Regions from separate parts of the Hoeflea sp. genome, predicted to be linked through region 3. Evidence: predicted binding sites of a transcription regulator. Region 3 holds the regulator's gene; each other region holds the start of a gene.
The links. The regulator PhoB, encoded in region 3, activates phosphate uptake and scavenging genes when phosphate is short. The targets are predictions, from matches to a motif close to TGTCATNNANCTGTCAT.
Positions count from the first base shown of each region.

Region 1: phnF (phosphonate metabolism transcriptional regulator PhnF) is a predicted target of PhoB. The motif match lies at 3,294-3,310, and genes of this name have one in related genera.
Region 2: phnF (phosphonate metabolism transcriptional regulator PhnF) is a predicted target of PhoB. The motif match lies at 2,170-2,186, and genes of this name have one in related genera.

Region 1 covers NZ_CFHWAF010000027.1:7,935-17,741, reverse strand. Annotated here, with positions in the region: partial or broken gene AC5E6N_RS07465 (endonuclease/exonuclease/phosphatase family protein) at 1-107, opposite strand, end outside; gene AC5E6N_RS07460 (carbohydrate ABC transporter permease) at 117-953, opposite strand; gene AC5E6N_RS07455 (carbohydrate ABC transporter permease) at 950-1,897, opposite strand; gene AC5E6N_RS07450 (ABC transporter ATP-binding protein) at 1,904-3,097, opposite strand; gene phnF (phosphonate metabolism transcriptional regulator PhnF) at 3,461-4,228, shown strand; gene AC5E6N_RS07440 (phosphonate C-P lyase system protein PhnG) at 4,240-4,692, shown strand; gene phnH (phosphonate C-P lyase system protein PhnH) at 4,692-5,237, shown strand; gene AC5E6N_RS07430 (carbon-phosphorus lyase complex subunit PhnI) at 5,234-6,343, shown strand; gene AC5E6N_RS07425 (alpha-D-ribose 1-methylphosphonate 5-phosphate C-P-lyase PhnJ) at 6,344-7,261, shown strand; gene AC5E6N_RS07420 (ATP-binding cassette domain-containing protein) at 7,258-8,073, shown strand; gene AC5E6N_RS07415 (phosphonate C-P lyase system protein PhnL) at 8,070-8,849, shown strand; gene AC5E6N_RS07410 (dipeptidase) at 9,411-9,807, shown strand, end outside.
Region 2 covers NZ_CFHWAF010000033.1:2,411-12,217, reverse strand. Annotated here, with positions in the region: gene AC5E6N_RS08605 (ABC transporter substrate-binding protein) at 1-485, opposite strand, end outside; gene AC5E6N_RS08600 (alkaline phosphatase family protein) at 515-2,038, opposite strand; gene phnF (phosphonate metabolism transcriptional regulator PhnF) at 2,260-3,063, shown strand; gene AC5E6N_RS08590 (S-methyl thiohydantoin desulfurase family protein) at 3,127-4,206, shown strand; gene AC5E6N_RS08585 (hydantoinase/oxoprolinase N-terminal domain-containing protein) at 4,203-5,780, shown strand; gene argE (acetylornithine deacetylase) at 5,780-7,024, shown strand; gene AC5E6N_RS08575 (LysR substrate-binding domain-containing protein) at 7,137-8,051, shown strand; gene AC5E6N_RS08570 (pyridoxal phosphate-dependent aminotransferase) at 8,166-9,374, shown strand; gene AC5E6N_RS08565 (Na/Pi cotransporter family protein) at 9,389-9,807, shown strand, end outside.
Region 3 covers NZ_CFHWAF010000039.1:6,727-16,533, forward strand. Annotated here, with positions in the region: gene AC5E6N_RS09700 (extracellular solute-binding protein) at 1-179, shown strand, start outside; gene AC5E6N_RS09705 (winged helix-turn-helix transcriptional regulator) at 339-875, opposite strand; gene AC5E6N_RS09710 (VOC family protein) at 917-1,288, shown strand; gene phoB (phosphate regulon transcriptional regulator PhoB) at 1,316-1,999, opposite strand; gene phoU (phosphate signaling complex protein PhoU) at 2,048-2,782, opposite strand; gene pstB (phosphate ABC transporter ATP-binding protein PstB) at 2,805-3,623, opposite strand; gene pstA (phosphate ABC transporter permease PstA) at 3,711-5,003, opposite strand; gene pstC (phosphate ABC transporter permease subunit PstC) at 5,003-6,373, opposite strand; gene AC5E6N_RS09740 (PstS family phosphate ABC transporter substrate-binding protein) at 6,427-7,464, opposite strand; gene phoR (phosphate regulon sensor histidine kinase PhoR) at 7,645-8,913, opposite strand; gene ppk2 (polyphosphate kinase 2) at 9,101-9,807, shown strand, end outside.

The sequences.
Region 1 (9,807 bases), on a different contig from region 3:
TGAAGGGCGATGATGTCCGCGTCGCGCACAACCGCAATCGATCTTTCCAGATCGCATGTACCGTCCTGGCCGACCCCGAAATGGATGTTGTAGCTAACCACCTGCATGTTTCCGTCCTATTTCACACCGCCCGCACTGATACCTTCAACGAACCACCGCTGCGCAAACAGGAACGCGACAACCAGGGGCGCCACGACGATGGTCGCGGCGGCCATGAGCGGACCATAGTCCGATCCTGCCTCCTGATCGCGGAATGCAACGATGCCAAGCGTTGGCGGCATGAGTTCTTCGGATCTGACGGCAATCAGCGGCCAGAAAAGATCGTTCCAATGGGAAACGACCGAAAAGATACCGAAGGCGACGACCGCCGGCCAGGCCATGGGAACCATGATGCGCCAGACAATCGCCAGTTCCGACAGCCCGTCAAGCCGGGCGGCATGAATCACGTCGTCCGGGATCGTCATGAAGAATTGCCGGAACAGGAAAATGCCGAATGGCGAGACGATGAAGGGAAAGATCAAGGCAGCATATGTGTTCAAAATGCCGAGCTGATAGGCAAGCACGAAAAGCGGCAGCGCCAGCACCTGATGCGGGATGAGCAGGCCGATGAGCACCAGGGCGAAAATCGCCTTGCGGCCGAAGAAACGCAATTTGGCCAGCGCGTACGCCGCCGGTGCGCAGATCAGGATTTGCAAGACCAGAATCGACCCGCATATGATGATACCATTGAGCAGAAAGCGGGGCAGCGGCGCATCCGTCAGGGCCTGTCGGTAGTTCTCGACGGCGTGCCACTGCTCGGGAAAAATCGAAAAGGTGGACTGAAAGATCTCGCCGGGAGGCTTGAGCGACAGGCTGATCATCCAGATGAAGGGAACGAGTATGAAGCCCCCGGTGAGGACCAGCACAAGATGACGCGCTATGGCGTAAGCGGGGTGGGTTTTCCGGGCGGTCATGAATAGTGGACCCGACCGTCCATGACGCGTGCCTGCAGCAAGGTCAGTGACACAACGAGGCAAAGAAAGACGACCGTTATCGCTGCGCCATAACCGGTGCGCAGGAAAACGAAGCTCTCGGTGTAGAGCGTATGCAGGAGTACCTCGCTTGCCTGTCCCGGTCCACCCTGAGTAAGCACTGCAACGGTGTCGAAAACTTCGAAAGCCCTGAGGGCCGTCACGATCACGACGAACATCGTTACCGGGCCAAGCAAGGGCAAAGTGACGGTAAAAAGGCGGTCGAGCGCACCGTCGGCGCCATCGACCTGTGCCGCATCGTACAAGTCGGCGGGAATGCTCTTGAGCCCGGCCAAAAACAAAACCATGGCGAAGCCGAGATTTTGCCAGATGCCGATCACGGCGAGCACCGGAACAACGGTGTTCTTGTCATGCAGCCAGTTGGCGGTGGGCAGGCCGACCTGTTCCAGCGCTTGGTTGACAAGGCCGATGGTGGGATGAAGCAGCGCCTCCCAGGCAACGGCCATGGCCGCGAGCGTCGCCATATACGGCACGAAATGAACGGCGCGGTAGAAAGCACGAAGGCTCCTTCCGTTCTCGATCACAAGCGCGATCCCAAGGCCCGAAAGGATGGTTGCCGGAACAACGATGATGACGTAGACGACGGTGTTGACAAAGGATGTCCGGAACGTGTCGTCGCCGAACAGTTCAGCGAAATTTTCAAGGCCGACGAAAGAGAGCGTTCTCGCACCGAATTGCCAATCGGTCGCGGCAATGACAAAAACGCCGAGCGTCGGCACGATGAACAGGGCCAACAGCAGAAAAACCGCCGGGCCGATCAACAGATAGCTGGTTGCGTTTTCAAAAAAATAGCGACGTCGGCTGATCTCCCCGACGGCGCTTAACCGTCCGGTCGCTGATGGCGCAACGATTCTGGACAATGTCATCTCGCTCTAGACACCCATGGATATGGATCCCGCAGGACCGGTTGGTGTTTCCGGCAGATCGAGGTCCGACAAATCCGTCGCCGGGTTGATGCCTCCCTTGATGATGCCATTTGTCCTTTGTCGTGCTGCAGGATCGTCTGCCCCCGCAACCCGTTTGCCGTGGGAATCGAAGAGCAACAGGCCTGAATGCCGCGGTGCGAAAGAAAGTGCGTCGCCCTCGACCAACGTCGTGTGCTGTGCCGGATCCAGGCGAACGGTCACCAGTTGATCGGCTTCCGATACGTCCACATGGGCGAAGATGTCGGCACCCAGATGCTCGATATCGCGTACGATGCCACGGATCGCTTGTGAACCGTCGCTTTGCTTGACCGACAAATCCTCTGGACGGATACCGACCGTGACCTTCGCGCCGTTTTCGAGTGAGTGGTTGACGGCCAGGTGGCCACCGGGCAGGGCAATCCCGTCATTGGCGGCGGTTCCTGCCAGCAAATTGATGGTCGGCGATCCAACGAAAGCCGCAACACGAAGGTCTGCAGGCCTTGCATATATGTCTTGGGGTGGAGCGATTTGCACCAGTTTGCCATCCATCATAACCGCCACCTGATCAGACATGGTCATCGCTTCTGACTGATCATGGGTTACGTAGATGAACGTGATGCCCAATCGACGATGCAGCGCCTTGATCTCGGCGCGCATCTGCACTCGAAGCTTGGCGTCGAGGTTTGACAGCGGCTCATCCATCAAAAAGACTTTCGGACGACGAACCATGGCCCGCGCCACCGCTACGCGCTGGCGCTGCCCGCCCGAAAGCTGCCCCGGCTTCCGGGTGAGCAGATGATCGATCTCAAGGGCGGACGCCGTGGCAAGGACGTCGCGGTCGACAGCGTGTTGTGTCGCGGCACGGCCGGGCATGACACGCCCGATGAGCGGTAGGCGCTGCATCTGGGTAAATCGTCGCATACGCAGCGGCAATGCGATGTTCTGATGAACGGTCATATGCGGGTACAGCGCATAGGACTGAAACACCATCGCGACATCGCGCTGCTTCGCCCGGAACTGATCGACCGGCTGATCGCCAATACGAACCGAACCCGCGCTTTGCAGTTCGAGTCCTGCGATGACCCTCAAAAGTGTGCTCTTTCCACATCCCGACGGGCCAAGCAGTGTAACGAACGCACCCGGGGGAATATCGATCGTCACGTCCTTGAGTACGGCTGTCTTGCCGAATGACTTCGAAACAGCCTGCAACGAAACCCCGGGGGCCGGTGCATCAGTCATTATAGCCCCTCATTTGCAGGCATCTCCCTCCGTGCGCAGGCGGCACGCTCGACCGGTGCGAGTATCCGTTGACGCACATCATATGTTATCTATATCCCTAGGGAGATATCTGTGGCGAGTGAAACTTTTGTGACGTCATGCCGCCGGTATCGATCAAATGCCGACATCCGGAAAAAACGATATTGACCTATGTTCCCTAGGGATATAGGTTTACAGCATCGCATGATTATATGCACGCCGCCAAGCGCTGAAAGCGGCCTGTCTGCAATACGGGGAAATGACATCATGGAAAGCAGCGGTTCAACAAGGTGGCACAAGGTGCGCCAGGCGCTGGAGGAAGACATCCGATCGGGTGCGCTCGGGCCGGGAGCCCAGCTTCCGAGCGATCCCGCTCTCGCTGCTCGATTTGGCGTGAACAAACACACCGTACGACGCGCAATTACCGAAATGCACAAGGATGGCTTTGTTCGTGTCGAGCGGGGCAAGGGCACGTTCGTCACAGAAGCACCTCTATCCTATGTGCTGTGCGAGAAGCCGAGTGTGACGCAAAACCTCTTGCGTAGCCATCGCCTGGCCAGTCGCAACCTGCTCGAGACCTTCGAAATGCCGGCGCCGAATGACGTAGCGCAGCATCTTGAAATCAAGCCGGGTGAGCCCGTCTACGGCATTTTCTCCACCGGTCAGGCCGACGGAGTGACCGTCACCGCCGGTTATGCCTATTATCCGGTAAGCCGGGCGCCCGGAATTCTGGATGCTTTCTCCGGTGAGAATTCCGTCACAAAAGCACTCAAGCGCATCGGCATTGTAAGCTATCGGCGGCTTTGGACCCGGATTCGTGCCCGCATGCCCACGGAGAAAGAAGCATCCCTTCTGCAGATTCCGATGACGCTTCCGGTTTTTTCCAATCTGAACGTCGATGTAACCGATGACGGTAAGCCGTTGAAACTGAGTGATTCGGCCATGCGTTCGGATTGGTATGAATTCTATCTCAATACCGATGAAGTGCTATCGGTTGCGAAGCGGCAAAAGGCGAAGAAAAAGGGCAAAAAATAAGGTGCCGGCATTTGCTTCCCAAAACTGAAAAAGAGAATTCGGCTATGCCGTTTTGCAGGGCGCTGAGCGTTCTTGCGCGCGCCGACACACAGGCGGTGAAGGCGCTGGCCGAGGCCATTGTCTGCGACCTCGGAGCAATCGAGGTGCTCAAGAGTCGCACAGGCCTGGCGATGTTGCCTTGTCGCGATACGGTCGAAGGCACGATCTTCCATCTCGGCGAGGTGCTGATGGCCGAAGCCCATATCCGGCTCCCTGAACGCGATACGGAGGGGTACGGCGCGTGCGTCGGACGCGATCTTGAACATGCTATGGCGATGGCCGTCTTGGACCTGGCCATGGTGTCCGGTGTTGCAGACGATCGAATCGCCGAGTTCGTCGAACACCAAGCCGAGCGGCTGCGGCGGCAGGAAGACGATATGCTCCGAAAGATTGCTGCGACGCGCGTCGAGATGGAGACGTTTTGATGATGCCTGCCGTTGAACAGCATCCGGAAGAGCAACGCGTTCACCAGACATTCGAGACGCTCATGTGGGCGCTGGCCGAACCAGGCAGCGTCCGCAAGTTGCCGCGGCCGGGCCTTGAGGACATTGCCGAAGCGCTCGTCGACATCGAGGTCACGATCTTCACGCCCGATCCGCGTTTGATGGGGCAACTTCGGCGAACCGGCGCAACGCAGACCGTTGCAAGCGAAGCGGATTATCTCTTCATCCCGGGATCGGATGCATTCCTGCCGGACATCGTTGTGGAGGCCCGGACTGGCGAGCCGCTTTATCCCGACCGCGCGGCGACGATCGTTTTGGGCGCCGATATCGGCAGCGGCGAGAAACTGCGCCTTACCGGCCCTGGCGTCGATGGAACATGCGAGGTGCTGCTTGGCGGCCCTCCCGCGGCGTTCTGGGACATCCGAGCACGCATATGTCGCTACCCGCTTGGCTGGGATGTGTTTTTCGTCGACGGCGTCCATGTCATGGGCCTGCCACGCTCGACCGTCGTGGAGGTGTTGCCGTGAAGACGTGGGCCGCGCGCGGTGGCGAAGCAGCCATTGCGAACTCAGAACGATTGTTTCGGGAACGCCTGGGCGGTATCGCACGCGATCAGGTGAATTCGATCGAACGGTCGATGCCCTATCTGATAGACCGGGTCATGAGCGAGGCCTCGCTCTACGCACCCGAACTGGCGGCGCTGGCTCTGGTCCAGTCCGGCGGCGATTTGAGCGAAGCTGTCCTGCTGCTACGCGCCTACCGGACGACCCAGCCCCGTATTGCCTATGCCCGACCGGTCGATCCGGGCGATTTTTTTACGGTTCGCCGGATATCAGCCGCCTTCAAGGATATTCCCGGGGGGCAAATCCTTGGTCCGTCCCTGGATTACTCTCACCGGCTCCTGCGCACCGAAGTCTTGACGGCTGGTGACCTTGCCTGCGAACCCGTGGTGCCGGCCGAGGTCCCTTCGCCGGCGAAATTGCCCTCGCTTGCCGACTGGCAGCGCAAAGCCGGACTGATCGCTGAGACAGCGGATGGACCGGATCACGCCACTGGTCGCTCGATCCCCGATCTGACGCGCGAGCCGCTCCTCTTTCCGGCCTCGCGCGCCCACACGCTTCAATCGCTGGCGCGTGCCGATACCGGCGGCACCATGGCGCTCGGCTATGCCAATATGCGCGGTTATGGCGCCGTCCATCCAACCGTCAACGAGCTTCGTCTCGGAGAGGCCGAACTGGTGCTCGACCATCCGCGGGGCGGGACATTCAGCGCAGGGCGCGTTCGGGTCAGTCAGGCCGAGATCGTCAGCCAGAGCGACGCGTCCGCTTCCACGCCACTGACACTGGGTTTTAGCGCCACACTGGGTTGGAATGAAACCAAGGTGATCGCTGGTGGTACGCTCGATTTGGCTATGCGGCAAAACGCATCGCACCCGGCGGCCACGCCGGAATTCGTACTGTATCACACCGAACCGGCCGATGCTGCCGGTATGTGTCAGCACTACAAGCTGCCTCATTATGTGACGTTTCTGAGCGCACTTGACGCGGTGCTTGGCGTTCGGCGGGAGGCCGCGGGAGGTGATGACGGTTCGGATCAGGCCAGCACAACTTCCGAACTCGAAGAGGTGGAATGAATGGGCGCGCTCGCTGATCTCGTCCGGCCCTGGAAGAGTGTCTCCTATGGATTTCTTGACGGTTCGGCCAAGCGTGAGCTCCGGCGCAAGGTTCTGAAGGCGATTGCTGTGCCGGGCTGCCAGGTTCCCTATGCGAGCCGCGAAATGCCCATTGCGCGGGGCTGGGGGACCGGCGGCCTGCAAGTCACGTTGACGCTTGTCCAGCCGCATTCGCTGGTCAAGGTGATCGACCAGGGGGCGGATGACGGCGTCAACGCCGCCAATATCCGTGCCTTTGTTTCGCGTGTCAGCGGTGCCGCGACAACCACGGACGCGATGAAGGCGACATTGATCCAGTCGCGCCACCGGATTCCAGAAGAGCGCCTGCGGCGCAGGCAAGTGCTTGTGTTGCAGGTGCCCGACCCGGAGCCCTTGCGCGGCGTTGAACCGAATATCTCCACGGCCCGCGCGATGCATGCCGATGCCGACTACGGGCTGATCTGGCTGAAGCTCTACGAACAACTTGTCCGGGACGGTCGCATCACGCAAGGGTCGAGCTATCCGGCGCTGGTGAACGGCCGGCATGTGATGAGCCCGAGCCCGGTCCCGCGCTGGGACGTGCCGAAACTGCATCGTGCGGACCATCTGACGCTTTTGTCGGCGGGCCGGGAAAAGCGGCTTTACGCCATCCCGCCGCATACCGAGGTGCGTCCGCTGGAATTCTCCGATGTTGCCTTCCAGGTCGAGCAAATGGCAGGGCGCGTGTGTGTCCGTACCGGTGCGAGTGGCCAATATATGAACGAGATCCCGCAGCCCGATGGCAGCACGCTCTATGAACTGTCCGACAGCGGGCTGGCTGAAAAGCTCGCCAAAGGAGCCGGCGCCAAGTCCGCGATCATCGGGCCGACCTGGTATCAGGACGGGGTATTCAAGCCATGAGCATCCTGACGCCGCCCGTCGTGCTCGACCCGCCGCGCTTCGTCGTGACCCCGCCGCTGCTCGTCGCCGAGGGTCTGTCCAGGCGCTATGGCGATCTGGTTGCGCTCGACGACGTGAACCTGTCGGTGCAGCCCGGCGAAGTGATGGGGATCGTCGGCGAGAGCGGCTCCGGCAAGTCGACGCTTCTAAGACTCCTGAACCTGGAAGAGCCGGCCGACAGCGGCCGCTATACGCTCGATGTCGCCGGCCATGCCGGCACGAACCTGTTCGATCTGGACCGTTTTGACAGGCGTGCGCTCAAAGTGGCCCATATCGGCATTGTCTATCAGAACCCGCACCGCGGCTTGCGCATGCGCCACACCTCCAGCGGCAATGTGGCCGAGCGCCTGCTGGTGGCGGGCGAGCGCTCCTTCGAAGCCTTGCGTGCACGCGCCAGGGCGTCCTTGTCGGCTTCTGAGTTCCCGATCGACCGCATGGATACGCTGCCGGTCACGCTGTCGGGCGGCATGCAGCAACGGGTACAATTGGCCAAGGCGCTGGCGCTCGAACCCGAGCTCCTTCTGCTCGACGAGCCGACGACGGGGCTCGACGTCTCGGTGCAGGCGCTGGTGCTCGACACCTTGAAACGGCTTCAGCGCGAGCGCGCTATCACCATGGTGCTGGTGAGCCACGATCTCGGCGTCATCCGCACGCTCGCCGACCGGGTGGCCGTCATGCGGGCCGGCCGCATCGTCGAGCAGGGACTGGCCGACCAGGTGCTGAGCGATCCACAACATCCCTACACGCAGCAATTGGTGCAGGCCAAGCTATGACAGTCGATCTGATGCAACCGCCCACCGAGGTAACCGGGCCCGCCTCCCGGCCGGACACGACAGAACCGTTGCTTGCCGTTTCCGACCTCGGCAAGGCGTTCGACATGCACCATCTCGGCCGGCGGCTGCCGGCCTTCGAGGAGGTAACGTTCGATCTGCATGCCGGGCAGTTCCTGCTGGTCAAGGGCGGCAACGGCGCCGGAAAGTCGACGCTGTTGCGCACGCTCTACCGTACATACCGGGCCGGAACCGGCCAAGCCATCTATCGATCGCAGCACGGCCCCATCGACCTGTTGCGCGCCGCCGACATCGACATAGCCCGTCTGCGCCGCACCGAGATCGGCTTCGTCACCCAGTTCCTGCAGGCCCGGCCGCGCGTGTCGGCGGAAGACTTCGTCGCCGAGGCGCTGATGGAGACGGGCGCGCCTCGCGCTGCGGCACGCGATCGCGCCCGCGAGGCACTCGACGCCTTCGGCCTCAAGCAGGACCTGTGGGCCGCCTATCCGACGGCGTTCTCCGGCGGCGAGCAGCAGAAGGTCAATCTCGCCAGGGCCCTGATCAAGCCGCACAAGCTCCTGCTGCTCGACGAGCCCACCGCTTCGCTCGACGCCCCAGCACGCACCGCACTCATCAACCGCCTTGCGCTCCTCAAAAAAGCCGGAACCGCAATGATCGCAGTCTTCCACACGCAGAAGGAGGTCGAGCCTATCGTCGACGGCACATTGACGCTTTATCCGCCGAACAAGACGGCGGCCGTTGGTCGGCGCCAACAATGACCGTCCCGAGGTCTCGACCGTTTCCGCTCCTGTAACGCCGCCTGTCTCCTGGCTTTGAGATTCACCTGAGCGAACCATCGACGCGCTATGGCATGCCGCAGGCGCACTCATCACACTGTTCGATCTAAACCGGACACGCTCCAGCGGAATACGCAAATCACTTCGCCGCCTGCGGATGTGATTCCGGCTGAAGTGGATACGTTTCCAATCATTCCATACATGCATTAAGTTAGAAGTATTATGAATTTTTGTTTGAATAAGTTCTTAGCTACGTTTGCTGCATCGACAACCGGCTTCGCTTGGGCATATGCGCACTTCCGAATACCACAGATGGCTTGAGACGACCAAAGTCACTCGAAGGCCCAAAGTCAATCAAAGGCAATGTGTCGTTCTCGACACCGATGGTCCGGACAATGTGCCGCCGGTGTGGCGTTCCCCAAATAGCCGGGCCGACTTGGGGCATGCGGGTGGCGGGCTGCTATGACTATGGACAACCTCATTGACAACAGGGACGGCCGACGGCCAGGCTAGGAGGTGGCGAACTGTAGGCGCATCTGGGACATGACGTTGCCCGGCATGTTCAGTGGGCTTAACGACGTTCAAACCCTGTTTCAGTATCACGCGTCCGGTTATCGCTTTGTCTCGGTCACCGCCGCGAATGACACCTGTCACGATTGCGACCTTGCCGCGGAATTCATCCGGTCCATCCATCGCACAGTTGAAGCAAACGCGAACAAGTTCAGAATTGTCACCTGCGTTGCCGACATTGAAGGGGCCGTCGCCACCGGCCAGTTGGCCATCAGCTTCAATTTTCAGGGAACCAATCCATTTGGAGGGGACCTCGGCAACGTCGCCCGGTTTGCCGCGCTGGGATTGGATCACGCCTTGCTGGCCTACAACGAAGCGAACAGCGCCGGCGGCGGGTGCGCGAGCGATTCCGGCGACGCGCTGACGTCTT
Region 2 (9,807 bases), on a different contig from region 3:
AGCAGGGGATCGGGCGCGTTCGTGGTGACCCGAACGGTGTAGGTGTCCACTGCCTCGACCGAACCGATCGTTCCCATATAGGGCCGCGTCATCGCATAGCCCGGCGAATCCTCGTTCGACATACGCTCCGGCCCAAAGCTGAAGACGAAGTCTTCGGCGGTCATCTCGGTTCCGTCATGGAACATCACACCTTCACGAAGTGTCAGATCCAGCGTCTTTTCATCGACCCTTTCCCAGGCGGTAACCAGCCCTGGCTTCAGTTCCCAATTGGCCTTGAAATCCGTATCGATGGGAAAATCGAACACGTTGTAGAGAACGCGCAGGGAGACATTGCGGCTGAACAGGACAGGCTCCAGCGTCGGCGGGTTCTGCTGCACGGCGATGACGATATCCGGACGACTGTCCGCGTCCTCGGCTGTGCCTGGCAGCACGGATGCGAGCACAGCCGCAGCCGCCAGGGCCGCCCCTTTGAGCAAGTTGAACATGATCGTTACCTCCCTGTTGGACATTATGATTAATCGGATGAAGGATTGGGCTCGCGATTCAACGAGCCAACGAGACCGTGTGGCGAGGCGGAAATACCCGTCAGTGTCCGGTCGGTATGGATCAGGCGCCAGTCCAGCATGCGCGATCGCAACTCCGACAGGATTGGCTGGTGCTCCGGTTCGGCCGCCAGATTGATTGTTTCGCAAGGGTCTTCCGACAGGTCGAACAGCAACGGTTCGAGCCCGGCGAAGTGCACATATTTGAACCGCTCGCCGCGCATGATCGCCGCGCCGCACTGGTCGGGTGCGAGCCCCAGCGCCGTATGCGATTGCTGCTTCAGATCGCGGAAGTCGAACTCCATGAACGCACAGTCGCGCCAATCGGCTGGCCGGCCGGCGAGCAGATCAAGAACCGAGACGCCGTCGCACTGGCGCGGGACCGGCTGGCCGAACCAATCAAGGATTGTCGGCATGAGGTCGACATGCTCGGTGAAGGCATCGACCGCCTTGCCGCGCATCGGGTCGGCCCGGGCGCGCGGATCGCGGACGATCAGCGGCGTATGGAATGCGGCATCGAAATAGGATTGCTTGCCGAACAGATAGTGGTCGCCCAACAGCTCGCCATGATCGCTGGTGAAGACGATCAGTGTCCTGTCCCACTGGCCGGTTGCCTTGAGGTGGTCGATGACACGTCCGATCTGGTCGTCGATCTCCTTGATCAGACCGCAATAAACGGCGCGAATGGCGCGAACCGTATCGACGTCGATGGCGCTCGCGGGACCCGCAAAACCCTGCACATATTCGCCGGCCGCGACACTGCCGATCGCATGGCGCAGATAGGGATGCGTGCCGGCCTCTTCGTCGGCGCTCACGGCTCTGACCGGAGCCTCGACATCGCCGGGTGCGATGAACCGGTGATAGGGCGCGCTTGCCGAAAACGGCGGATGCGGCCGCCAATAGGCCAGTTGAAGCACCCAGGGCTCGCCGCCTCGGCCCTTTATGTGCTCCAGCGCGCCATCGGTCAGCCAGGCCGTGTCCGAATGCGCCCTGTCGATGGGCGAAGGCCGGACGATGCCATCCCCATATGTCCCCGACCAGATATCGAACGGATCGGCCGGCAGGTCGTAGCCGACAGATTGCAGATAGCCGAAATAGGCTTCGAATTCGGGTTCCTCGAAGGACCGGACCGGCGTCCACCCCGGCATGACCGCGCCGTACATTGCGTAGCGGGGGTCCATCGGCGACGTGGTCCGGGGATCGGGTAGCCATGATGTGTAGCCGACCAGTCCGGCCAGGCGTCCATGCGCGCGCAGTTCGGCGCCCAGATTGGTGCGCCCGCTGTCCAGGCCGATGCCGTTTTGCACCACGCGGTGGTTCATTGCGTACTGGCCGGTCAGCAAAGACATGCGCGCCGGACCGCATGGCGTTGCATTGGCGAAATGGCGCGTGAAGCGCGTTCCTTCGCGGCACAGGGCCGCCAGGTTCGGCAGATCGAGCGTCCCGCCATGCCCCGTTGGAAGGAAGTCGCCGCGCCATTGGTCCGCAACAATCATAAGAACGTTGGCTGGCTGGTTTGAAGGGGACATTGCTCGACAACACCTTTATCAACTTATTTGGATGTCCGGACAAGTTATCGCACAATTATCTTGTACGGACAACCGGATAAGTGTTATACGCTTGAATTATGACAATCGTATTTCAGATTCCCTATCCGGTTTGACTGCCGCCCACAGCCCGGCAAGCAAGGATTGGCGATGACAACGGATCGACTTAAATGATGAATGATGTGACAATAAGACAGCCCGGACTGCCATTGTGGCGACACATAGCCCAGGTCATCGGCGACGAGATCGGCGCCGGCAGGATGGAACCCGGCGCACCGATCCCGTCGGAACATGAACTGATGGCGCGTTTCGACGTCAGCCGCCACACCGTGCGGCAGGCGATGGCCCGGCTTCGCGAACTGGGGATGATCGACGTGTCGCAGGGGCGCGGCGCCTATGTGCGCAAGGAAGTGCTCCAGCATACGATCACCGAGCGCACACGGTTCGCAAAGAACGTCCGGGAACAGGGTCTCCTGCCGCACAACAAGTTCCTGGGAGGCGAGAAAATTGCCGCGACGGCGGAGATCGCACGCCTTCTGGATATCTCCGTCAAGGACCCCGTCTGGCATATGACGGTCGTATCGTTTGCCGACAGCGTGCCGATATCGGTGGGGCGTCTGTTTCACCCGGCGAAACGGTTCCCGGACATGCTGCGCAAGCGCAGGATCAATCCCGACATGATCGACGTCTATGCGCAATACGGCATTACCGACTTTGTGCGCCGATCGACCTGGGTCTCGACGCGCATGCCCTCGGAGATGGAAGCGCAGCTTCTTGAGATCGACGTCGTCGATCCCGTTCTGGTTTCGCAGAAGATCGATGTCGACGCGGACGCAAGGCCGATTGAATACAACGAGACGCTGTTTTCGGGCCGCCATGTGCGGCTCCACTTCCAGACCTCCGAACCGCAGCAGGGCGGAAAGGCGGACCGCGAACCGCCGAACCTCCCCGGATCGGTTCTGGATGGTCCGTAACCGACCGTTTTGCGCCCCGCGAAGCAGCCAAGAAAACAAGACCACAGCAAATACTGGAGACACATGCCCAAGAAGCTTGACATTGAAGACATAGAGGCGCTGGCCGTTGGAGCCTGGATTTTAGGCACCGGCGGCGGCGGCAACCCCTATCCCGGCCTTCTCAACATGCGTCAGGCCTACGAGGCCGGATGCGAGGTCACGCTTATCGACCCGGACGAACTCGATGACGACGCACATGTCGCAACCGTGGCCAGCCAGGGTGCACCGATCGTCGGCCAGGAGCGGATGAAGGACCCGCAGGTCATAGCGCGGTCGGTGCGGGCGCTTGAGCATTATCTCGGCCGTGACTTCGGTTTCCTGATGTCGCTGGAAGTCGGCGGCGGCAACGCGTTCTATCCGCTGATGGCGGCGTCCAGGCTCCAATACCCCGTCATCGATGCCGATTGGATGGGACGCGCCTATCCGGAGCTCCAGATGACAGGTCTGTGCGCCGGCGGACTGCAGCCCTACCCGCTCGCGAGCGTCGATCCGCGCGGTCAGGAAGTTGTGATTCAAAATGCGACCTCGTGGAAATGGCTGGAAGATATCAGCCGCAAAGTCTGCACCGCTTTCGGATCGACGGCCTCGATCTGCCTGCCCCCCTGCGACGGCAGGAATGTGAAGCAATGGGGCGTTCCGCGGACGATATCGGCGGCCATCCGCATTGGGCGGGCGGTCCGCGACGCCCAGCGAAACAACGATAATCCGGTTCCCGTTATTCTTGGAGAAACGAACGGAGTGCTGCTTTTCCACGGAAAGGTCGTCGACGTCGAACGAACGCCGACCAATGGCTTCCTGCGCGGCGCGATCAAGATCGGCGGAAGCGAGGAATTTGACTCAGTGAACATGAAGATCGATTTCCAGAATGAGTGGCTGCTCGCGTCGATCGACGAGGAACCCAAAGTCATGTCACCCGACCTGATCTGCGTTCTCGATGCCGTCTCCGGAGAGGCGATCGGAACCGAGGCCATTCGCTACGGGCAGCGTGTCGCCGTCATCGCAATGCCGCCTCCCGATATCTTCCGGACAGAGGAAGGGCTTCGTCTGGTCGGTCCCGAAGCCTTCGGCTATCCGATGGCCTTCCAGTCGGTGTTTGCGCAATGAGACGGGTGGGTATCGACGTAGGCGGCACGAATACCGACGCCGTATTGCTCGACGGCAGCCGCGTTGCCCATTCGGCAAAGGTGACGACGACGGATGACGTGACGTCCGGCATGCGCGCGGCGCTGGCCCGGCTGGCCGACAAACAGCCGCTGTCAAATCTTGACGCGATCGTCGTCGGCACGACGCACTTCATCAACGCGGTCGTTCAGCGTAGCGAACTGGAGCCCGTTGCGGCGTTGCGTATCGGCACCCCGGCATCCCGCTCGATACCGCCATACTGCGATTGGCCAAAGGACCTGCGGCAAACGATAGACCACGGCATCTGGTCGGTGGCGGGTGGGCATGAATATGATGGCAGCCCGTTCCTTCCGCTCGATGAGGAGGCCATCAGGAATGCGGCGGTTCAAATGCGCGATCAGGGATTGCGCTCCATTGCTATTTGCGGCGTCTTCTCGCCGGTCAATGCGGAGCATGAGGAACGCGCCGCCGCGATCATTCGCGAAGTCTGTCCCGACATGTCCATCACTTGTTCATCCGCCCTCGGGCGCATCGGCCTTCTGGAGCGGGAGAATGTCGCCCTGCTCAACGCCGCCCTGGTTCACCTGGCCCGCCGCGTGACCAACGCCATCGTGGCAGCGGCAAGGGAGTTGGGCGTTGCGGCGCCGCTTTACTTCAGCCGCAATGACGGCACCATCGCCAGCATCGAAGACACGGTGCGCCAGCCGGTCTATTCATTCGCCTGCGGCGCAACCAACTCCATGCGCGGCGGCGCCTTTCTGTCCGGATTGAAGGAGGCGATCATCGCCGATGTCGGCGGCACGACGACGGATGTCGGCCTGCTGCAAAACGGCTTCCCCCGCCAGGCGAATTCGACCGTGCGGATCGGCGAGGTCCGCACGCTGTTCAGAATGCCCGAAGTCCTGTCGATCGGCCTGGGCGGCGGCAGCCTGGTCAGCGAAGACGGATCGGCTGTCGGTCCGCGCTCGGTGGGTTATCAATTGGCCCAAAAAGCACGGGTTTTCGGCGGATCGACCCTGACGGCCACCGACGTGGCCGTCGCGCGCGGTTCGGCGAAAATCGGCCACGCCCTCGAACAGGGCGTCGTCCCGCTTGATGTGTGCCACGCGTTTGCCGAGACCTGCCGCAACATGCTTGAAGACGTCATCGACCGGGTCAAGATCAAGGCGGGCAACCTGCCCGTCGTCGCAGTGGGCGGCGCCGCATTTCTGGTGCCGGACGCGCTCCGCGGCGCCTCGGACGTGATTCGGGTCGCCAATGCCGAATGCGCCAATGCCGTAGGGGCCGCACTCGCACAGGTGGCGGGCGAAGTCGATCATATCTACAAGGATGCATCGCGCGCCGAAGCGTTGGAAGACGCACAACGCCGGGCCTGCGAGCGGGCCGTCAATGCCGGCGCCAATGCCGCCACGCTCGAACTGACGGATGTCGAGGAAATCCCGCTGGCCTACCTTCCGGGCAATTCGGTACGTGTGAGAGCCCGGGTCATCGGCTCGATGGCGACGGCTGGAAGCGGCGGCCAACCCACCGGCACAAGTGCGGATAACACGGTCTGATGTCTTCTTCAGAACGTGCCCTGTCGCCGACCGAAGCAACCGACCTGGATCCGGACAGGCGCATTGTCACGCTTCTCGGCACGCTGATCGGCTTCGACACGACCAGTGCGAAATCGAATCTGGCGATGATCGACTGGCTTGAGACCTATCTGGCCGGTCTCGGCGCAAGGACGGAACGGTTTGCGTCAGACGACGGCCGGAAAGCCGGTTTGTGGGCGACCTTCGGGCCAATCGATCGACCCGGCATCGTTCTTTCAGGACATACCGATGTGGTTCCCACGGCCGGTCAGTCCTGGTCCGGCGATCCCTATGCGCTGCGACAGGCGGGCCAGCGGCTGACCGGGCGCGGAGCGTGCGACATGAAGGGGTTCCTCGCCGTCGTGCTCGCGTTGCTGCCCGAGCTCGATAAAAGCCGCCTCGCCAAACCGCTTCATCTTTCGTTCTCCTATGATGAGGAAGTCGGCATTGTCGGCGTGCGTCAGATGCTGCGCCGTGTCATGGCTCGGATTCCGCGCCCTTTCGGCTGCATTGTCGGTGAGGCGACCGGCATGAACATCGTCATCGGGCACAAGGGAAAACGTGCCGAGACCGTGACGGTCCGAGGCAAGGCCATCCATTCGGCGCTTGCGCCGCAAGGCGTCAACGCGATCGGTCATGCCGCCCGGCTGATTACCTTTATCAACGGTCTGCAAGCGTTCGTCCGGGATCGATGTGAGCCTGACGCGGCTTTCGAAGTGCCCTACCCTACGATCAATGTCGGGCCGATTCGCGGCGGCCAGTCCGTGGCGACCGTCGCCGATTTTTGCACCTTTGACTATGAGATCCGCGGACAGGCGGGAACCCGCTTCGACGAGATCATCACAACGGTTCACGACCATGCACGGCACCACCTGCTTCCCGAGATGCACCGGGTAAGCCCTGATTGCGGCATCGATTTCGCCTTTCACACGGACTATCCGGCATTCGAGATCGAACCGGACCACACATTGGTCCGCCTGGCCGCGACCCTGTTGCCGGACGCCGACATCGGGAAGATGAGCGGCGGAACCGAAGCCGGGCTGTTTGCGCAGATCGCAGATGTTCCAACCGTGATCATCGGTCCCGGTTTCATCGAACAGGCGCACCAGGCCGATGAATATGTCGAACTGGATCAGCTGATGCGCTGCCGGGGCTTTCTGCAGGGGCTGCTGCAACAGACCGTCTTGGCACAGGCCGACGGTGCGACAGGAACCGCTTTGGCGTGAGCCTCTCTTCAGGCGGGTTTGCAGCACCATGCCACAAGATACGCTGGCCAACCATCGCAAAAACCTGTAAGAATTACTGAACAATTCAAAACATGATCGCACGGAGTTCGCAATGCGCCGGCTGCCACCCCTCAATGCACTGCGCGCTTTCGAGGCAGCGGCCCGCCACAGCAGCGTGACGGTGGCAGCGGAAGAATTGCATGTGTCGCACAGCGCGGTCAGCCAGCAGGTCAAGCTGCTGGAGCAGCATTTCGGTCAGAAGCTGTTCGAACGAAAAGGGCGCCGTATAACGCCGACCCCTGCCGCGCAGGACTTCCTGAATGATTTGCGATCGGCTTTCGACCTGATTGCCGTCGGCTCGCAGCAACTGGCCGCGCGCTCGCAAGGCGTGAGCCTTACCGTGAACACCACACCGTCTTTCGCTCTGCGCTGGCTGATTCCGAAGACATCGGATTTCCAGCTTGCCAATCCCGCAATCCACGTGACCGTCGAGACCTCGGAAAAGGACGGCATCGACCACCTTGACCAGCCCTATGACGTCATCATTCGCCGTTTCCCGATGGAAAGGCGCGGCTATGGTTGTTTTCCCCTCGTCGACGACATCAGCACGGTGCTGGCTTCACCGGCCTTCCTTGAGCAGCACCCCATCAAGACGGCCGAAGATCTCCTGCCTCTGCCGTTGCTGCACATGAAATCAAGGCCGGAGGCCTGGCGCCGCTGGTTCGCGCAACATGGAAATCGCGATTCAGACGTGATCGCCGGCCCTTCTCTCGATCATTTCTTCCTGACGCTGCAGTCGGCCATCAGCGGGCTGGGCGTCGCGCTCGGGCCGTTGTGCATGGTCGAAGAAGACCTTGCCGCCAACCGCCTGGTCGCGCCCTTGTCGGACAAGACACTAAGGGGTCCGGGGTTTCACATGCTTGTCCGGGAGAACAAGACCCTGGCCCGTCACCGGGAGGCGCTTGCCGCCGCCCTTCTCGGCGCGGCAGGCAGAGCGGCTCCGAAGCGGCCAGCCGCCAGGACGTAAGCCACGCTAACATACATCTTAGAATTTCATGCTCGTTATCTGTTAGCGGATCTTTCATACTCCAGATCGAAAACAACCGTCTTCCATGTGAAAGAAAAGAGCTGGAGAATCCTCGTGACACTCCTGTCCCATCGACTGGCCGACGTGCGCCCATCGGCGACGAAGGCGATGACGGCCAAGGCGCGCGAACTGAAGGAGGCCGGCCGCAGCATCATCGCGCTCAGTGCCGGCGAGCCGGATTTCGATACGCCCGATCCCGTGAAACAGGCCGGCATCGAGGCGATCCGGTCCGGAAAGACCAAATATACGCCCGTGGCCGGCATTGCTCCGCTGCGCGAGGCCATCGCCGGGAAGCTGCGCCGTGACAACGGCCTGATCTACGATCCGGACCAGATCACGACGGCCTGCGGCGCCAAGCAGGTGATCTTCAACGCCCTGTTCGCCACGCTGAACCCCGGGGACGAGGTTGTCATCCCGGTCCCCTGTTGGGTGTCCTATCCCGACATGGTCCGGCTGGCGGGCGGAACGCCCATCACCGTCGAATGCGGCGAAGAAAACGGCTTCAAGCTCACACCGGAGCGCCTGTCCGCGGCGATCACGCCAAAAACCCGGTGGCTGATGCTCAACTCGCCCTCCAATCCCACCGGCGCGGTCTATTCGGCTGCCGAGCTCGGATCGCTGGCCTCGGTGCTCGAGACCCATCCACATGTGTGGGTCCTCGCCGACGACATCTACGAAAAGCTCATCTACGGCACCGCTGAATTCGCAACGATGGCGCAGGCGGCGCCGGCGCTCGGCGGCCGCACCCTGACGATCAACGGCGTTTCCAAGGCCAACGCCATGACCGGCTGGCGGCTGGGCTACGGCGCCGGGCCGGCAGCTCTGATCAAGGCGATGAACACGATCCAGGGTCAGACCGCGTCCCACACCAGCTCGATCTCCCAATATGCCGCCATCGAAGCGATGTCGGGCGACCAATCCTATCTGGCGAACTTCGTCAGCGCCTATGAAAGACGGCGCGATCTGGTGGTCGGGAAGCTCAACGAGGCACCGGGGGTCACATGCGGCACGCCCGACGGCGCCTTTTACGTCTTTGCCTGCTGCCGCGATCTGATCGGCCGGTCAATTCCATCCGGCAAGATCATCGAGAGCGATGCCGACCTTGCGATGTACTTTCTGGAGACGGCGGGCGTTGCCGTGGTCCCCGGCTCGGGATTTCTGTTTTCGCCTTACTTCCGGGTTTCCTACGCGTCCTCGGAAGCCGAACTCACCGAAGGCTGTGATCGCATCATCGCGGCCTGCAAACAGCTGAACCACAGCTAGGACAGGGCAAGAGTGTGTATGCACCGTTGATCGAGCTCGCCGGTGCCGTAGCGCTTCTTTTGTGGGGCCTGCGCATGGTGCGCACGGGCATGAGCCGCGTTTTCGGATCGGGTTTGCAGCGGATCCTTTCGACAGGAACACGCAATCGCTTCGTTGCCTTTGCCTCCGGCCTGGCCATCACGCTGGGCATGCAGTCCAGCACGGCAACGGCGCTGATGGTGGCGGGCTTTGCCGGCCAGGGACTGATCACGACGGCGATGGCATTGGCGGTCATACTCGGCGCGGACGTCGCCACCAGCATCGCCGCGCAACTGTTCGCCAGCGGCGTGATCGGCATCTCCCCGGCTCTCATCCTGACCGGTCTGATCGTCTTCAGGGTGAGCGGCGCAAACCGTTTGCGCGCATTCGGCCGGCTCGTGCTCGGCGTCGGACT
Region 3 (9,807 bases):
CCGCGCATGCCCAGGTCGCCGCCCATGCCGGCCCCTGGTATGCCTATCCCGGTGCGGAAGGTGTGGCCGTGACCGACCTGATCGCCGCCGCGCTGGTCGAGGTCACGGAAGGCGCAGAGGTGGATGCGACGATCTCGGAACTCGCCGACACGCTTCGCATGCAGCTTCAGATGAAGTGATTGCAGACCGGATTCCGGCCGCATCCGGCTTGGCGGGTGCGGCCGCTGCAGCCCCAGCATTTTCCCCATCCAGTCCTTTTCAATATGAGGCTTACAAAATCCGCAATATGCCGTTCTGAAAAGACCGCGATCGGGCGCGCATCTCGGAAGCCGTAGCGATCAGAGCATGCCGCCGACGACGTTGCTTATGCGGAACCCCTCATTGGCCGCCTGGTAGATCGGCCGCGGCGGGTGTGAGGTGATGTCGATCTCGCGGCTCAGCCATTGCCACGCCTCCAGCCTTTGCAGCGACTGGGAGAGTGCGCGATCGGTTATGGGCGACAGGGCGCTCTTGATATCGACAAAACGGCTGGGCCGGCGGCTGACGGCAAGGACAGGAATGGTCCAGGCGCGGCGAAGCAGGGGCTGCCCGGATTTATCCGGCAGAGCGTCGGCAATCGCGGCGGCCATTTTTGCGAACCTTATTCCCTCCCCGGTCAAGCGGTATTCGGGCCTTAAGGGGTGACCATGTCCGGCGTTGCGCTCCAGCAGCCCGAGTTCGACAAGATGCGCCAGGCTCTTGGCGAATGCCGTCCGGCTCGCGCCGGAGGCGACGAGGAGCGGCGCCTGCCGGCCCGGAACACCGTTATGCATCGCCTTCAGGATGGCCATGGACCATGAACGGGACGTAATGTTGACAAGTTTGTCTATGTCCATAAAGTATAGTATATATAAATTTAGTCCAAAGGGAAATCGCGATGGCTGTTGTTACACTGAACGATAGGATCACCTTTGCGCTGTCGGTCAGCGACCGGCACGCAAGCGCGAAATGGTATGGCGACATGCTCGGCTTCGAGCTCCTGCATCACATCGACGAGGCCGGATGGAGCGAGGTCAAGACCATGACCGAGGGCGTGACGCTGGGAATGGGCGAGCAGACGGAGCCGGCCCCCGGCAATGCCGTTCCGGTTTTCGGCGTCGCCGACATCGTTGCCGCGCGGAGCGCGCTGGAGGCCGAGGGGGTCAAGTTTGACGGCCCGACGGATACGATTGAAGGCATGGTCAGCACCGCGACCTTCTACGACCCGGACGGCAATGCACTCATGATCGCACAGGATTTGACGCAATAGAGCGAGATGAGGTTAGAGCAAGTCCGCTCACGTCTCCAGCGAATAGCCGGCACCCCTCACCGTGCGGATCACGTCGCGCATGTTGGAGAGGTTGAGGGCCTTGCGCAGGCGGCCGACATGGACGTCGACGGTGCGTTCGTCCACATAGATATCGTGACCCCAGACGCCGTCGAGAAGCTGGGAGCGGGAAAAGACCCGTGTCGGCGAGGTCATGAAGAATTCCAGCAGCCGGAATTCCGTCGGGCCGAGCTTGATCTCGCGGCCGCGGCGGTAGACGCGATGGGTCTCGCGGTCGAGCTCGATATCGCCGGCCTTGAGCACGGTCGAAATCGTCTCCGGCTTGACCCGGCGCAGGAGCGCGCGTACGCGGGCCATGAGTTCCGGTGTCGAGAACGGCTTGACGACATAGTCGTCGGCGCCGGTGGAAAGGCCCCTCACCCGTTCGCTTTCCTCGCCGCGCGCGGTCAGAAGAATGATCGGCAGGCGCTCGGTCTCGGGGCGGATGCGCAGCCGGCGGCACAGTTCTATGCCCGAGAGCCCCGGCAACATCCAGTCGAGGATCAACAGATCGGGAACGCGTTCCTGCAGCTTGATCTCGGCCTCGTCGCCGCGCAGAACGGTATCGACCTCGTAACCCTCGGCCTCGAGATTGTAACGCAGGAGAACGCTCAGCGCCTCCTCGTCTTCAACAACAGTGATTTGCGGTGCTATACCCATGTTCATTCTCCGGCGGCGCGCCGATCGCGGCCCGCCCGCCCGTCACTCGTCGGCGCCCACGCTCGCCGTTTCGTCGTCTTTCGGCCTGTCGGGCGAAAGCTGGGAGCCGGTGCTGATATAGTATACGGTCTCGGCGATGTTGGTGGCATGATCGCCGATACGCTCGATGTTCTTGGCGCAGAACAGCAGATGGGTACACGCGGTGATGTTGCGCGGGTCTTCCATCATATAGGTGAGCAGTTCGCGGAACAGGGAGGTGTAGATCGCGTCGATTTCCTCGTCGCGTTCGCGGATGGAATTGGCAAGCTCCGGAGAGCGGGACGAATAGGCGTCCAGCACTTCCTTGAGCTGCGTCAGCGCCAGCTCGGCCAGGTGATCGAGACCGCGCACCAGCTTCTTGGGCTGCGCCATGCCGTGGACGGCAAGCACCCGCTTGGCAATGTTCTTGGCCATGTCTCCGACGCGCTCGAGATCGGCGGCGATGCGGATCGAGCCGATAATATCGCGCAGATCGGCGGCCATGGGCTGGCGCTTGGCGATGACCAGCACGGCCTTCTCGCCGATCTGACGCTCGGCGTCGTCGAGGAGCAGATCGTCGGAGATCACCTTCTGGGACAGCCCCGCGTCGCCATTGACCAGCGCGGCGACGGATTCTTCGAGCATGCGCTCGGCAATCCCGCCCATTTCGGCAATGCGCCGCGCCAGGAACTGCAGATCCTCGTCGTAGGACGTAACCGTATGCGCGGCAAGCTGGCTGTTGGAGTTCTGTTCGCTCATGATCTTTCCTGTCCGCGCAAGATCAGCCGAAGCGGCCGGTGATGTAGTCCTGGGTGCGCTGATCGTCCGGGTTGGTGAACATCTTGTCCGTATCGCCTTCCTCGACCAGACTGCCGAGATGGAACATGGCGGTGCGCTGCGAGACCCGCGCGGCCTGCTGCATGGAGTGGGTCACGATGACGATCGTGAAGTTCTGGCGCAGTTCATCGATCAGTTCCTCGACCTTGGCGGTGGCGATCGGATCGAGCGCCGAACAGGGCTCGTCCATCAGGATCACCTCAGGGCTGACGGCGATGGCGCGGGCGATGCACAGGCGCTGCTGCTGACCGCCCGAAAGGCCGGTGCCGGGCTCATGGAGCCGGTCCTTGACTTCATCGAACAGGCCTGCCCTGCGCAGGCTGGTCTCGACAATTTCATCAAATTCCGTCTTGCTTCTGGCCAGACCATGGATGCGCGGGCCGTAGGCGATGTTCTCGTAGATCGACTTCGGAAAGGGGTTGGGCTTCTGGAACACCATTCCGACACTCGCCCGCAATTCGACAACGTCGACGGATGCATCGTAGATGTCGGCGCCGTCGAGCGTGATGCTTCCTTTCACGTCGCACCCGTCGATCGTGTCGTTCATGCGGTTGAGGCAGCGCAGGAAAGTGGACTTGCCGCAACCGGACGGACCGATGAGCGCCGTCACCTGATATTGCCGGATATCGAGGTCGACGTCGTAGAGCGCCTGCGAGCCGCTGTAAAAGACGCTCACCATGCGGCCCTGCATCTTTATCGGCGGTTGCGTTTCGGTTTTTGCGCCGACCGCCTCTTCAACTGCTGCTTCCGACATCATATTCATCCTTCAATACCCCATACCTTTGACTTCATGCACCGCCGGACGTCCCCTTGCAACCTGCAAACCGGACGACCGTCCCGGTCGGCGACGTCACCAGCGGCGCTCGAACCGGTTTCTCAGGAATACCGCCAGCCCGTTCATCAGGATCAGGAAGCCGAGCAGCACCAGAATGGCCGCGGACGTCCGCGACACGAACCCGCGTTCCGGGCTGTCCGCCCAGATGTAAATCTGTGTCGGAAGCGCGGTCGACGCGGAAAACACACCTTCCGGATGACTGGTGATAAAGGCGTTCATGCCGATAAGCAGCAGCGGCGCGGTCTCGCCCAGCGCCTGCGCCAGCCCGATAATCGTGCCGGTGAGAATGGTCGGCATCGACAGCGGCAGCATGTGATGAAAGACCGCCTCGTGCCGCGACGCTCCGACACCGAGCGCTGCTTCCCTTATCGATGAGGGAACCGAGCGCAATGCGGCCCGCGTGACGATGATCATGGTCGGCAATGTCATGAGCGACAGGACCATGCCACCGACCAGCGGCGCCGAGCGCGGCAGGCCGAACCAGCCGAGGAAAACGGCAAGGCCGAGCAGACCGAAGACGACCGAAGGCACCGCGGCCAGATTGTTGATGTTGATCTCGATGAGATCGGTCAGTCTGTTCTTGGGCGCAAATTCCTCAAGATAGACGGCCGCCGCGATGCCGATCGGGAAACTGATCAGGAAACACACCAGCAGGGCCCAGAACGAGCCGGAAATCGCGCCGGCGAGACCGGCAAGCTCCGGAAAGCGGGAATCGGCATTGAGGATCAGGGCGACGTTGAACGGTTTGGAGACGACACCCTTTGCCTTGAGCTGGTCGAACCACTCGATCTGCTGATCGCTGACACGTCTGCGATCCTCGAGGACATCGCGGGAAATCTGGCCCTTGGCAAACTGATCCAGCGGATCGGCAAACGGCACATTGAACGTGAAGGTCTTGCCGATCAGATCGGGATTGTCGATCACATGGTTGCGGACCAGGAACGGCGCCGAGGAGGTGAACATGCCGAAATAGGCACGCCGCTGCGCGCGCGGAATCTCAGTGGGATCGAGCGCAAGCAGGGATGAGCGGACGATGTTGCGCCAGGGCCCATTCATCAGGTCGTCCGGATCAAGCTCGGCATTCGTGAGGTCGACCGTGATCTCAGCCTTGGTCTGCACGAAGGCCGACGCGCCCGTGTAAAGAAGCGTGGAAATCAGAAGGGCCAGAAAGCCGATGGCGAATGAAATCGCGGCGATACCATAGCGCTGCAGCCTGCGGTCGGCGGCATAACGCTTGCGGCGGCGCGCCGCCATTTCCGGCGACTTCCAGGCGGGGCGGGCGAGCGGTGTTTCCGCGACATCAGACATCAGTACTTCTCCCGGTACTTACGCACGATGCGCAGCGCAATCAGGTTGAGGAACAGGGTTATGATAAAGAGCATCAGACCGAGCGCGAAGGCGGCAAGCGTTTTCGGATTGTCGAACTCGGAATCGCCGATCAGAAGCGTGACGATCTGAACCGTGACGGTCGTCACCGAGTCGAGCGGGTTGAGCGTCATCTTTGCAATCAGTCCGGCGGCCATGACGACGATCATCGTCTCGCCGATGGCGCGGCTGAGCGCGAGAAGCACGCCGCCGACGATCCCCGGCAGGGCCGCCGGAAGCAACACCTTGCTGACGGTTTCACCAGTGGTCGCTCCGATCGCCAGCGAACCGTCACGAATCGACTGCGGAACCGCGGCGAACGCATCGTCCGACAGAGACGATATGAACGGGATGAGCATGATGCCCATGACGCCGCCGGCCGCGATCGCGCTGTTGGGCGCGACATCGAGACCGATGCTGAGGCCGAACTGCCTGAGCGCCGGAGCGACGGTCAGCACCGCGAAGAACCCGTAGACGACGGTGGGGATGCCGGCGAGCACTTCCAGCATCGGCTTGACGAATGCACGGAACCGCGGCGAGGCATATTCGGTCAGATAGATGGCCGAGAGGATGCCCACCGGTACCGCAACAAGCATCGCCAGCGCCGCAACCAGGATGGTGCCGAGGAAGACGGGGATCGCGCCGAACGCGCCCTGTCCGGCGACCTGGTCCTCGCGCAGCGGTATCTGCGGCTCCCACCGCAGGCCGAACAGAAATTCGGTGACCGGCACGCGATTGAAAAACTGCATTGCCTCATAGACGAGCGAGGCGACGATCCCGACCGTCGTCAGAATCGCCACGGTCGAGGCGAAAACCATGAAGACGGTGACCGAACGCTCGAAACTGTGACGTGCGAGGAAGCGCTTGGACACGGACATGATGGCGAAACCGGCGCCGGCCAGCGCGATAATCACAACGGCCGCCGCCAGCAGCAGATTGGCGGTCGAATTGAGGGATTTGAGGTTCTCAACCGCCGCAGTGATCTGAGGCGTCGGCTCGCGGAAGATGTTTCCGGCGGCAACCTGCCTGATTTCGCTGATGAGCAGGTCGCGTTCGGCGCCTGTCATGGCGTCGGCGCCCGGATAGGCACTCATCAAAAGGCCGTCGACGACCGAACCTTCAAGAAGAAGCCACAGAAGCACAAAGATGAAGGCCGGAATGGCGGTATAAACGAGGGCGTTCAATCCATGATAGATCGGCCTTGAATGCAGACCGCGCACATCGCTGCCGGCGACGGTCACGGCCCGCCTTGACGCTATATAATAGGCGATTACCGCCGCGACGAGCAGAAACAGAAACAGATATCCGACCATCACATCCCCCGAAAAACCGCCCCGGCGAAATGCCGGGGCAGGTTCAAGTCTATTTACATTGCAAGCTTCGAGGCGTTCAGGACATTGTCCTGCATCTTCGCCCGGGCTGCGTCGTCAAGCGGCGTCAGGCCGCGCTCGGCCAGATATCCGTCCGGACCGAGAGCCTCTTCCGACATGTACTCGACGATGAAGTCCTTCATGCCGGGGATCACTTCGCGGTGCGCGTTCTTGACGTAGAAGTACAGCGGCCGCGAAACCGGATAGGAACCGTCGGCGATGGTCGCGAAGTCCGGTGCGACACCGTTGATCTTCACACCCTTCAGCTTGTCGGCATTTTCGTACAGGAACGAGTAACCGAAGATGCCGATGGCGTTCGGGTCGGCCTCGAGGCGCTGAACGATCAGGTTGTCGTTTTCACCGGCTTCGATGAACGGGCCGTCCTGGCGCATGCGCGAGCACTTTTCTTCCCAAGTGTCTTCGTCCGCATCTTCCAGTTCCTTCATGCCCGGAAGCGCGTTGCAACCGTCATGCATGGCCAGTTCGACGAAGGCGTCGCGCGTGCCGGAGGTCGGGGGAGGACCGAAGGCGACGATCGGTGCATCGGGAAGCGAGGCGTCGATATCCGACCATTTCTGGTTCGGGTTGGCGATGAAGCCGCCATTGCCGTCCGGAAGTTCGGCGGCAAGCGCCCTGAAGATCTGCTCTTCGGACAGGTCCCAGTCGGCTTCGTTGCCGCGCGATACGGCGATCGACAGACCGTCATAACCGATCAGTGCTTCGGTGATGTCGGTCACGCCTGCATCGGCGCAAAGCTTCTTCTCGGAGTCCTTGATAGCGCGCGAAGCACCCGTGACATCGGGATGGTCCGGGCCGATGCCGCCGCAGAACACCTTGAAGCCACCACCGGTACCGGTCGACTCCACAACGGGAGCCGAATTACCGGTCTTGTTGGAATATTCCTCAGACACGGCCTGCGTGTACGGGAAGACCGTCGACGATCCGACGATCTTGATCTGGTCGCGTGCCACGGCGGTGCCGGCGAATGCTGCCGAAGCCACCAGTGCGGCAGCGGTCAGTTTAAGCGTTTTCATAGGATTTTCCCCAATCGAGAGGCCTGCTTGAAGCTCCTTGCGGTAAAGCAGCCCATAATTTCTACTAACAGGTGACTCTTACCAACCTGTCCAACGCGGTTTTATGACAAGAGCGTTACAAGTTTATGACGATTTAAGTATTTGATTTTCAATTTATTTTTCTAAAGTTACCCAAGATATCTAACGCGGAGGCACACCGAATTTCACACGAAAGTCCGACCCCTTGCCGACCGTCGAATGGACAACAAGGCGCGCCCGGTGGCGTGTCAGTATGTGCTTGACGATCGCCAGCCCCAGACCGGTTCCCTTCCTGGACCGGCTGGCTTCGACATTGACCCGGTAAAACCGCTCGGTCAGGCGCGGCACGTGCTCCGGCGGGATTCCCGGACCGTTGTCGCTGACGCTGACTTCCACGCCCTCATTGCGGGTCTTGTCCTGCGGTATCACGCTGACCTCGACCCGGCCGCCGCTCTGACCGTATTTGCAGGCGTTCTCGATCAGGTTCTCAAAAACCTGGACCAGTTCGTCGCGGTCGCCCTTGACAATGACGGGCTCATCCGGAGCGCTGATCTCGATGTCGACGCCCAGTTCCTCGGCCAGCGGCTTGAGCGAATCCGATATGTGATTGACCAGCGGCACGAGGTCGACATTGTCGGTCGGCATCACATGGGCCTTGAGTTCCAGGCGCGACAGGGACAGGAGATCGTCGACCAGCCGGGTCATGCGGCTTGCCTGCTCGTGCATGATGTCGAGGAAGCGCTTGCGGGCCTCCGGGTCTTCCCGGGCGGGGCCGCGCATCGTTTCGATAAAGCCGAAGAGCGAGGCGAGCGGCGTGCGCAACTCGTGGCTAGCATTGGCGATAAAGTCCGACCGCATGCGGTCCATGCGGCGCGATTCGCTCTGGTCGCGAAAGGTCAGCATGTACAGCTCACTGCCGCCCTTCATGCCGGCAATGCCGGTCATGGGCGCCACGCGCACGCGAAACCAGCGCTCCGACGGCACCTTCTCGACATGCTCGATCGAGGCAGCCCGGCCCGTTTCGATCGCCTTGCGGACCATGTCGAGAATCGCCGGGGAACGCAGCAGGGAGGACAGATGCGCGCCATCCTGCATGGCGCCGAATTGCTGAACGGCCGCGGCATTGAGAAATCTGAGCACGCTGCCCGGCGCCAGGATGATCGCCGGATCGTCCATCGCTTCGCAGGTGTTGAAGACGATCCTCTCGAGCGGCACGCGCCTGTCCTTACGAAGCATCCTTTCCTGGCGGCGGGCCGAACGGGACTGCACCGGCAGCCCGGCGGCCGCAAAAACCAGCGCCAGCCCCGACAGGGCATGCCACAAGGGCACCTCGCGCGACAGCGACGCCAGCAGCGACAACACGGCCGCAACGACAAGGATGTAACGCGCATCGTAGAGACGCTGAACAACTCTATGGGTAAGTTCCTGCATGCCTTCCAATACGCCTTGCGCCCCGGATGCCGCTGCACCTACCGCGCCCTCGCCAAACCGGCAACCCTGTTGACCACCCCGGTCAGGACCGCCGGATGACGGATCGATGAACGCACATGGTGGAAAATCAGTTTCCGGCCCGGCAGCTGTTGCGGGTATAACAGGCCGAAAGCAAACGGGAAATGACATGATGAGCAAGAAGCAGGCGGACCGTTCGGTCGAGCTGGAGATAAACGGCCGAAAACGCCGCTTTGATATTGACGACCCGGACCTGCCGGACTGGGTCGATAAAAGGGCGTTCGGTTCGGAGAACTACCCTTATGAGGAAAAGCTCGACCGCGACGACTATGAAAAACAGATCAGGGTACTGCAGATCGAGCTGGTCAAGGTCCAGGCCTGGCAACAGGAAACGGGGGGGCGCGTCATCATCGTGTTCGAGGGCCGGGACGCGGCCGGCAAGGGCGGGTCGATCGCGGCGACCCGGGCCTATATGAATCCGCGCATGGCGCGCATCGTCGCGCTGCCGAAACCGACGGAACGCGAGCGCGGCCAGTGGTACTATCAGCGTTATGTGGACCATTTCCCGACATCGGGCGAAATGGTGCTGTTCGACCGGTCCTGGTACAACCGCGCCGGTGTCGAGCCGGTCATGGGTTTTTGCACCCCGCGGCAGCACGCACGATTCCTCGCCGAAACGCCGGATTTCGAACACATGCCGGTGCGCGAGGGCATCCACCTGTTCAAGTTCTGGCTCAACATAGGCCAGGAAATGCAGCTCAAGCGATTTCACGACCGGCGGCACAACCCGCTGAAGGTCTGGAAGCTGTCCCCGATGGATATTGCCAGCCTGGAGAAATGGGGCGACTACACGCAAAAGCGCAATCTGATGCTGGA